DNA from 3 places in the Acidovorax temperans genome. Region 1 is predicted to be linked to each of the others. Evidence: predicted binding sites of a transcription regulator. Region 1 holds the regulator's gene; each other region holds the start of a gene.
The links. Region 1 encodes LexA, which represses DNA repair genes until DNA is damaged. Its sites were predicted from a motif close to ACTGTATNNNNATACAGT; they were not measured.

Region 1 (3,275 bases):
CTGTCCGATACGGCCGTAGCCCCAAATCCCCAGGGTCTTGCCTCGTAATACGCAGCCAATCCCAAAGTTGGGCGGCATAGACGCTGTTTTGAGGCCGGATTGCTGCCATGCGCCATGTTTGAGACTGGCAATGTAATGGGGTAGGCGGCGGCTGGCAGCCATGACCAGAGCCCAGGTCAGCTCGGCAGGCGCTACTGGCGAGCCCACACCTTCAGCGACCGCAATACCTCGCTCGGTGCAAGCCGTGACATCCACATGACTGCCGATCTTCCCGGTCTGGGCGATCAGCTTGAGTCGAGGGAGTTTCTCTATCAGCTGCCGGGTGATTTGGGTTCGCTCCCGGATCAGCACAATGATGTCTGCGTCCTTCAGCCGTACCGAAAGTTGGCCCAGTCCTTTGACGGTGTTGGTGTAGACCTTGGCTGTGTAGGCGTCTAACCGCGAGGCGCAATGCAGCTTGCGTACCGCGTCTTGGTAGTCGTCCAGGATAACGATATTCATCCCGATATTGTGCCTTGTTGAGCCCGCCGATTCCTTGCACGATGTCGCTTCGCAAACTCCATATGCAACGCGATGTAGCGGGTTGGCGGGCCATGGCCGCGTGCTCAGTCAGCGAGCTTGAATCATCCGTACGCCAGAGCGGCTTCTCTGGCCGCCATACGGTCCAGTTCAGCGCATACGTCTGCCATTCGTCCGGAGATCACTAGCTTGCCTTCATCTTTGCCGCCGCGTGAGTGAACGATTCGAAGAGGCTTGAGGGTCTGCTTTGAGCCTGCAGGGGCATCTTGCTCCGAAGGAGTGGCGAAGAGGTCTGCAGTCTCGCCTTTTTGAATCGGTTTGCTCGCCGCAACATACAAATGCCGACCTTTGCGTGTCGAAGTTTGCTTGCGGCGAGACACGGTGGTAGCCACAGCGTCTTGGTTGGCCAGGGTTAAGTGCACTTCCGTACGACTGGTGGCGAGTGTGGGCAATGGCTTGGGTGGCGCATCGCCATCGATCTCCTTGGAAGCGATGCCGATGTGCCTTTTGCTGCCCTTGAGCGACGACAACAAGCGCGTCACTGCGGCCAGCGGCTTATGGATGGATGAAAGGGGCGTGGTTCCATTTCCCATGTGAATTCTCCGAAACTCGGTGGACGAACATAGGCAGGATTGAAAACAACAGAATGTTCCAGGGATGGCGCAAGCAAACTTGCTGCGCCAAACGCCCGCCACCTGGAACCTGTGCACTGACCTTGTGCGTTACATCAGCATGGTGTTGCGAATCAGACCTACCGCCAGCCCCTCAATTTCAAACACTTCGCCCGGCTGGACTGTGATGACGGGGTAATCTGGGTTTTCAGGCAGCAGTTCAATGCCTTTGGTGGTGCGCTTGAGCCTTTTCACGGTGACTTCGTCGCCCAGACGCGCCACCACGATTTGACCGTTGCGCGCCTCTTTGGTCGCTTGAACAGCGAGCAGATCGCCGTCCATGATCCCCGCATCGCGCATCGACATGCCTCTGACTTTGAGGAGATAGTCAGGCTTGTGCTGGAACAGGCTGTTTTCCACGCAATAAGTTTGGTCCACATGTTCCTGCGCGAGAATGGGCGAGCCTGCGGCGACGCGTCCGATCAAGGGCAAAAACAATTGGGTTGCCTGCTGCAGGGGGTTGGCAAAGTGTTGCCCACGGGCGGCGTTGATGGCCCTGACGGTGTCATTGCGCAGGCGGATACCACGGGAGGTTCCACTGAGCAGTTCAATGACGCCTTTTCGGGCCAATGCTTGCAAATGCTCTTCAGCAGCGTTTGCGGATTTGAATCCTAGCTCTGTCGCAATTTCTGCCCGTGTGGGTGGGGCACCGGTTCGCGCTATTGCGTGCTGGATCAAGTCCAGAATCTGCTGCTGCCGGGCCGTGAGTTTGGGGTTGTCGAGCATGGCGGTGTGGGTAAGGGCGGGGTGGTTGATTACTGTTTTTTAATCCAGTAACTGTATTTTTGACCAGTTTTTTGGAGTGCGCAAGTGAGTAAGCAAAAAATCGTCGTTTTTGGCACGGGTGGCACGATTGCCGGCAAGGCGGCTTCCATGTCTGACAACGTGGGCTACAAAGCTGGTGAGGTCGCCATAGGCGAGTTGTTGGCGAATATTCCTGGCATGCAGGCGGCGTTGCGAGGCCACGAACTGGTTGCACAACAAGTTGCGCAGATTGATAGCAAGGACATGGATTTTGACGTGTGGCGTGCACTGGCAATGGGCTGCCGGGATGCGATGGCAGACCCCGAGGTGCGCGGTATTGTCATTACCCATGGCACAGACACGCTCGAAGAAACTGCTTGGTTTCTGCAGTGCATCTTGAGCCCCCAGAAACCCGTGGTGTTGACCAGCGCCATGCGTCCTGCCACGGCTTTGTCGCCCGATGGGCCGCAAAACTTGCTGGACGCTGTGGCTGTCGCCTTGGAGCCAGATGCCAGGGACGTGCTGGCTGTGGCTGCAGGCGCTATCCATGAAGCGCGCTGGGTTCACAAGGCGTTTCCCTACCGGGTCGATGCGTTCAGCTCTGGTGAGGCAGGGCCTTGCGGGTGGGTAGAAGAAGGCCAGGTGCGCTGGGTACGGCGCCCCTCAACGCAGGCCAATTCAACCCACACAGCACTGTTGAATGATCTGCCTGCGGCGCAGGGTTGGCCTTGGGTTGAGGTGGTGCTGAGCGCCGCGGGCGCAAGTGGCCGTGCGGTAGATGCCTTGGTAGACGCGCAGGTAAACGGCCTGGTGGTGGCTTCCACGGGCAATGGATCACTGCACCATGAATTGAAGGACGCGTTGCTGCGCGCGAGCGAGCGTGGTGTTCGCGTTGTCAAGGCAACCCGTTGCGGCCAGGGTCAGTCCTTGGTGGGGGATTTGGGGGACTTCCCCAGCTATGCCGGGCTCTCGCCCATCAAGGCAAGGGTGGCACTGTTGCTTGACTTGCTTGCAGAGCGGGGCGCTCAGAATTCCGGCGTTTGATCTCTGTCGTCACAGGCTGTGCTATCTCGCTACCGCCTTGTATCTACTGCTTTGACAGCGCAGACTTCTGAGGGCAAGAGCGCACCCCAATTGGGGCGACTGAACGTAAAAAGCCCCGGCAGGCTGGGTGCCTACTGGGGCTTTTGAGGGACGCCGTCCAGAGCAATGTGCAGAAGTGCCTGCTGCATCACCCCGGATGGCATGGCAGAACTCAGCTGCTCAGCGCTTCCAGCGCGCGCGCCGTGATCTCTTCGACGCTGCCGGTGCCGCTGATGGCACGGTACTTGGGAGCCTGCG
Region 2 (3,275 bases), 110 kb from region 1:
AGGCTGGCGTCGGGCAAACCATGAGGCAAGACTTGAGATGCTGGGGCTTTGGCAGGGCCTGCCCCACCCGCTTGCAGCGCGTGGCTGGCGGGTTGCCAATGCTGCATGCGTTCGGGCCGGTGGTCTGCCACCAGCGCCACGCCTTGCACCTGCTCGGGCCCCAGGCGGGCCGACAGGCGCTCTACCAGCTGGTGCCAGCTTTCACTGCGGGCGTGGTCTTCGGCGCTGCGGCCCACCACGCCTGCAGGGGGGAGAAGGCTGGCGCTGGCCTGGGGCATGGGCACAGTTTGCAGGGCGCGCAGGGCAATCTGGTTGACGGGTGCGGCCAGCGGCGTGCGGGCCAGGTGCTCGGCCAGCAGGCGGCGCAGGTGGGCCAGGGCCTGCGTGGGCTGGGCGGTGCGCACGGGCAGCGCCTGCCAGGGGGGCACGGGCTTGCCGTCCACCTTGCGCAGGTCGTGGTGCCAGGCCAGTTCCAGCGCCAGCACGCCCTGCTGGCGCGCCTGCAGCCAGGCCTGCAGTGCTTGCAGCAAGGCGTGGGCCGACCACAGCAGCGCATCGGCCGAGGTGGCCAGCGCGGGCAGCTCGGCCGCCAGGGCGAAGGTTTCGGGCAGCTCCAGCCAGGTGTGCGTGTGGGGGGCATCGCCAAAGGCACAGTCCAGCGCATGCAAGGCCGCGGCGCCCAGCCGCCGCGCCACCCCATCGCGCGGCAAGGCGCGCAACTGGCCCCAGGTGTTGCAGCCCATGCGCGCCAGGCTGGCCACATGGGGGCGCAGCGCTGTCAGGGTGTGCAGGGGCAAATCGTGCGGCACGCGCCGGGGTGGGCGCAGCCCTGCCTGCTGCAGCCGCAGCAGTGCCAGGGCCTGGAACGATGTAGCGCCCTGGGCAAAAGGCGCGGGCGGTGGCTGTACACGGGGCGATGGAGACGCCAGCTCGGCCACTGGTGCAGGTTCGGGCGCAACGCCGGTTTCCATCGCAGGCGCACTGGCTTGCAGCTGGGCCAGCAGCGCCGCGCGGCCGCCCCACAGGCGCTCAGTCGTAGACACCTCCAGCAGCAGTGCCTCATCCACACGCGCCACCCTGGGGGTAAAGCGCAGCGCCCACCAGGCCTCGGCACCTTGTACCGTTTGCCATGTGGGCGTAGCACCGGGCACACCGCCCGACGGTGCGTGCGCGTGCAGGCTGGGCTCAGCACCCGCTGCCCCAGGGGCGTGGGCGCTGGGTGGGCGGGGTTCAACGGGTTGCGGGCACGGCCAGGCGATCCAGTGCATGTGCCACCCCCTTCCACCCACCGGCAGGCTCTTGCAAACCACCCAGCGCAGCACCACCCTCTCGCATCCCGAACGCAGTGGCCAGCGCCAATGCGGGCAATGCCGCAGGCGCAGCAGAAACGGGCAATGACCGCACAGGCGTTACAGGCGCAACAGCGCCCTGCCCTCGCCGCTGCTGGCTGCGCAGGGCGCCTGCTGCCAGCACCTGCGCCAGCCGGGCTGACCCCGCCGGCAACACCAAAGGCTGCGCCAGCGGCGGCCCCTTGCGCTTGAGCACCTGCACCTGCATGGCCAGGGGTTGGGTCACGTCTTCTTGCACCCACAGGCGCAGCGGCGCAGGCGATGCCTGCTGGCGCACCCCTGCCGGGCGAAACACCCACAGCAACTGCCCCATTTGCGCGGCGGCCAGGTGCAGGCGGCGCAGTTGCTCGGGCAGCGCCTGGGGCAGCCAGGCCACCACGGCCAGTACATCGCGGCAGCGCAGCGCCTGCTCGGCAGCCCACAGCGCGGCGGTGGCGGCTTTGCCGGTAGCTGCAGCCCCCGGCTTCACCTTGCACAATCGTGCAGGTGGCAGCCCTGCAGCCTGCAAGGCGGGGGCAAAGGGTTCGAACGGCGGGGCCACCAGCACCACGGCCCCCGGCCGGGCCGCCGTGGCCTGCGCCAGCGCGGGCTGCAGCAGTTGCCAGGCATGGCGGCTGGGGTCGGGCTGCAGCACCTCGGTCAGCGCACCAATGGGCCAGCCGCCACCGGGCAACTGCGCATCCAGCGCGCTGTGCCCCGTGGGCTGGGTGGGGGCCGAAGCGGCATCGCACAACTGGTGGCCCAGCCACACACCCTGCAAATGCACAGGGCCTTTGGCTGGCGCACCGCGCGGGGGTGCAAAAGACAAGGCAGACATGGCGGCGGCTCGTATGGTGGGTGGATCAACGGTGCTTCGTGCATCGCATAATAACTGTATTTTTATACAGTATTTAAACATTTCCACACCTCTTGCACCAGACTTTGTGGCCCTGGGCCCACCCACAACGCACCAGCCGTGCGTAACATGGCTTTGCGGCTGCCCAGCACTTTTTGAATTGCGCCAGTGGCGGCCCACCCTTTCTTTCACTCCAGGAGCATGTGATGAATCTTCGCTTTGTCTTGGCGGCTGTCGCCGTAGCCACGCTGGCAGGTTGTGCCAGCTACACCGCAGGCCCCACTGCCACCGCGCAGTTGCAGCCCACCCGGGGCAACACCACCGCAGGCACCGTGCAGTTTGCGCAAACGGGTGATGTGGTGAAGGTGTCAGGCACCATCACCGGCCTCAAACCCGGTGCCGAGCATGGCTTTCACATCCACGAAAAAGGCGACTGCAGCAGCGGCGACGGCATGAGCGCTGGCGGCCACTTCAACCCCGGCGGCAAGCCCCACGGCCACCACGGCAAGGGCGAACACCACACCGGCGATCTGCCCAGCCTGAAAGCGGACGCCAACGGCACGGTCAGCTTCAACTTTGAATCGCGCAGCATTCGCGTGGGCAGCACGGCCAATGACATTGTGGGCAAGGGCCTCATCGTGCACCGCGACCCCGATGACTACACCACCCAGCCCACAGGCAATGCCGGGCCCCGCCTGGCTTGTGCGGTCATTACTGTCAAATAAGCCCAGCGCGCTCTGCGCAGAGCAACGGCCTTTGGGCCACGCTACTGCCCCATAAAACAAGAAGCCGCTGCGAACACTGCGGCTTTTTCATGGGGCCAGGGGCACGACGACCGCAGCGCCGGCCATGACGTGGGTGCTCATCACCCAGCAGCCTGGCGCTGGCGCCAAAGCGCCTCGGCCCGCGCCAGCGCATCCACGGTGTCAATGTCTGTCACCACACCTTCGTCCTGCACCGGCACCGCCAGCCCCCGCCCCTGCTCTGCCCACTTGCGCACCACGGGCGCGGCGCCCTTTTCGCCTTGCAGGGCCAGCAAGTCGGGCAAACAGGCGCGCCCAAACGCCACAGGGTGCCCTCGCTCGCCAGCC
Region 3 (3,275 bases), 1.9 Mb from region 1:
GGGGCCGAGCTTGCGCTGCAACTCGGCCCGTGAATGCTCCCGCTGGCTCAGCAAGCGCAGCGCGCGACCCGTGAGCGATAGCGTGGTGAAACCCATGGCAGATGGAATGCTTCGGTTTTGATAGCTGCCAGCGCTTGATTGGCAAGCGCTGGCAGGCTATTTGAATCAAAAACTCAGGCGCAGCCGCTCACTCACCAGCAGCAGCAGGAGCCTGCAGCGCGCCGGGCAACAGGGCAATGCCCAAGCCTTCGCGCACCTTGTTCTAGTGAAACTGCGGTCCACTCGGCTTACGCCTCGTCCGCAGCACTGGCTGCCGCCAATGCCGCAGGCAACAGGGCGATGCCCAGTTGCTCACGGACCTTGTTTTAGTGAAACTGCGGTCCACTCGGCTTACGCCTCGTCTGCAGCACTGGCTGCCGCCAATGCCGCAGGCAACAGGGCGATGCCCAGTTGCTCACGGACCTTGTTTTCAATCTCATGCGCCAGGTCGGGGTTCTCGCGCAGAAACTCGCGGGCGTTGTCGCGGCCCTGGCCGATTTTTTCGCCGTTGTAGGCATACCAGGCACCGCTCTTTTCGATGATCTTGGCGCTCACGCCCATGTCGATGATCTCGCCCTCGCGGCTGATGCCCTCGCCAAACAGGATGTCGAACTCCGCCGTCTTGAAGGGGGGGCTGACCTTGTTCTTGACCACCTTCACCTTGGTTTCGTTGCCGATGGCTTCGTCGCCCTTCTTGATGGTGCCGGTGCGGCGAATGTCCAGACGCACCGAGGCGTAGAACTTCAGCGCATTGCCGCCCGTGGTGGTTTCGGGGCTGCCGAACATCACACCGATCTTCATGCGGATCTGGTTGATGAAGATGACCGTGCAGTTGGTCTTCTTGATCGTGGCAGTGAGCTTGCGCAGCGCCTGGCTCATCAGGCGGGCCTGCAGGCCGGGCAGGGCGTCGCCCATTTCGCCTTCGATTTCGGCCTTGGGGGTGAGCGCAGCCACCGAGTCCACCACGATCAAATCGACAGCGCCCGAGCGCACCAGGCTGTCCACAATCTCCAGCGCCTGCTCGCCGGTGTCGGGCTGGCTGATGAGCAGGTCAGACAGTTGCACGCCCAGCTTCTGGGCGTATTGCACATCCAGCGCATGTTCGGCATCCACAAACGCGCAGGTGCCGCCCTGCTTTTGCATCTCGGCAATCACCTGCAGCGTCAGGGTGGTCTTGCCCGACGACTCAGGGCCATAGATTTCGATCACACGGCCACGGGGCAGGCCACCCACGCCCAGCGCAATGTCCAGGCCCAGCGAGCCAGTGGAAACCACCTGGATGTCCTCAATGGCCTCGCCTTCACCCAGGCGCATGATGGTGCCCTTGCCAAACTGCTTCTCAATCTGCGCCAGCGCTGCGGCCAAGGCCTTGGCCTTTTCGGTGTTCACGGGCAGGGCGGGGTTGGTACCTTTGACGTCCATGGAAGGGCTCCTGAATAAAACGAAGTGATCGGTGGGCCAGTGATCAAAATACTGTTATTAACAACAGCACTGGCTGCTTGACCAGTAATGTAGATGCGCAAAATGACCAAGTAAACAATTTTTTAGTCAGTTTGCCTTACCATCTACCAACCCCCTCCAGATACCGACTGGCAGCCCACCATGCACCCCACGCCCCCCGGCACCACCCCGCCTGACGATGCCTGGCGCCAGACCCACCTGGGCCGGCTGCTGGGCCACGCCATGCGGCGCTTTGATGCACGGGTGCTGCAGCTCATGGCGCGCAATGTGGAAGTGCCCCTGGCCCTGTCCAACCTGGCCGCACGCGACCAGGTGGGCGCCGCGCACATCCACCTCACGCGGCACTTGTCCCTGGGGGGCGACCGGCTGACCGACCTGGCCCAGCGAGCGGGCATGACCAAGCAATCCATGGCGCAGCTGGTAGACCAGTGCGAGGCCTGGGGCCTGGTCACCCGCGGGCCCGACCCGCACGATGCCCGGGCGCGCCGCGTGCTGTTCACCCCCACCGGACTGGCGTGGCTGCAAGGGTTTCGGGATGCGGTAACGCAGGCCGAAGCAGAGTTCCGCGCCGAAGTGGGCAACGACGTTGCCACCGTGGTGGCGATTGGACTGGAGGCCTATGCGGGGGGCAGCGACTGACCCATGCCCCCCAACTAACCCCATCACCCCCCCTGGCCACAAACCGGCATACTGGGCAACACAGTCCATGCCCCAATGCCGGTCCGGGCGGCCCGGCCAGCCACCCCCACCCACACAGCCTTGCCTATGCATGCAGCCTTCCCATTGATGCACCCACCCCTCCAGCAAGCCCAGCCCGGTGCCACCGGCACGCCTGGGCAGCCCGCCATGGTCAGCACCGTACCCGGCACCACGCCCCTGGTGTTTGACTCGCCCCACAGCGGCACCCATTACCCGGCCGACTTCCGCTCCGCCTGCAGCCTGCCCACCCTGCGCCGCGCCGAAGACACGCACGTCGAAAAAATCTACGCCTTCGCCCCCGCCCTGGGCGTGGCCTGGGTCGAGGCCCACTTCCCCCGCATCTACCTGGACGCCAACCGCGACACCCTGGAGCTGGACACCACCCTGCTCGACGCCCCCTGGCCCGACGCAGTCGCAACAGACCCCGCCGTGCTGAACAAAGTGCGCCTGGGCAAGGGCCTGATCTGGAAGTTCACCGACGAAGGCGAAGCCATCTACGACCGCCTGCTCAGCGTAGACGAGGTGCGCGCCCGCATCGACCGCTGCTGGCGTCCTTACCACGCCGCCGTGGCCCAGGCCATAGACGCCGCCCACGCGCGCCACGGCTACAGCATCCACATCAACTGCCACTCCATGCCCGCCATCTCGGCCAGCCACGCCACCGACTTTCCGGGCCTGGTGCACGCCGACTTTGTGGTGGGCGACCGCGACGGCACCACCGCCAGCCCCGCCCTGTCGGCCCTGGTGTGCGACCACTTGCGAGAGCGCGGCTACAGCGTGGAATACAACCACCCCTACAAAGGCGTGGAACTGGTGCGCCGCTACAGCGCCCCCGCCCAGCACCGCCACAGCATCCAGCTGGAGATCAACCGCAAGCTGTACATGGACGAAGGCACGCTGGCGATCCACCCGGAGGGCATGGCGCGGCTGCAGGCGGATTTAAAGGCGTTGACGGAGAAGTTGTTGGCGACGGATCCGCGCGGGGGTTAAGGCGGCTCAAATGCCCAGTTGGAGCACGTCAAAGGACGAAAGAAGAATTCATTTAACCGTCGCCTTGTGCTTCTTGTGATCGCCAC

Region 2: a site for LexA is predicted at 2,220-2,237, ahead of imuA (translesion DNA synthesis-associated protein ImuA). Genes of this name have one in related genera too.
Region 3: a site for LexA is predicted at 1,512-1,529, ahead of recA (recombinase RecA). Genes of this name have one in related genera too.

The regions. Positions count from the first base shown of each region.
Region 1 covers NZ_CP117193.1:1,932,586-1,935,860, reverse strand. Annotated here, with positions in the region: gene PQV96_RS09275 (D-2-hydroxyacid dehydrogenase family protein) at 1-501, opposite strand, end outside; gene PQV96_RS09270 (hypothetical protein) at 624-1,112, opposite strand; gene lexA (transcriptional repressor LexA) at 1,242-1,916, opposite strand; gene PQV96_RS09260 (asparaginase) at 2,001-2,978, shown strand; gene adk (adenylate kinase) at 3,190-3,275, opposite strand, start outside.
Region 2 covers NZ_CP117193.1:2,043,183-2,046,457, forward strand. Annotated here, with positions in the region: gene PQV96_RS09735 (DNA polymerase Y subunit UmuC family protein) at 1-1,268, opposite strand, end outside; gene imuA (translesion DNA synthesis-associated protein ImuA) at 1,231-2,166, opposite strand; gene PQV96_RS09745 (superoxide dismutase family protein) at 2,391-2,909, shown strand; gene PQV96_RS09750 (nucleotidyltransferase family protein) at 3,050-3,275, opposite strand, start outside.
Region 3 covers NZ_CP117193.1:28,385-31,659, reverse strand. Annotated here, with positions in the region: gene recX (recombination regulator RecX) at 1-96, opposite strand, end outside; gene recA (recombinase RecA) at 391-1,461, opposite strand; gene PQV96_RS00140 (MarR family winged helix-turn-helix transcriptional regulator) at 1,642-2,139, shown strand; gene PQV96_RS00135 (N-formylglutamate amidohydrolase) at 2,266-3,189, shown strand; gene PQV96_RS00130 (hypothetical protein) at 3,238-3,275, opposite strand, start outside.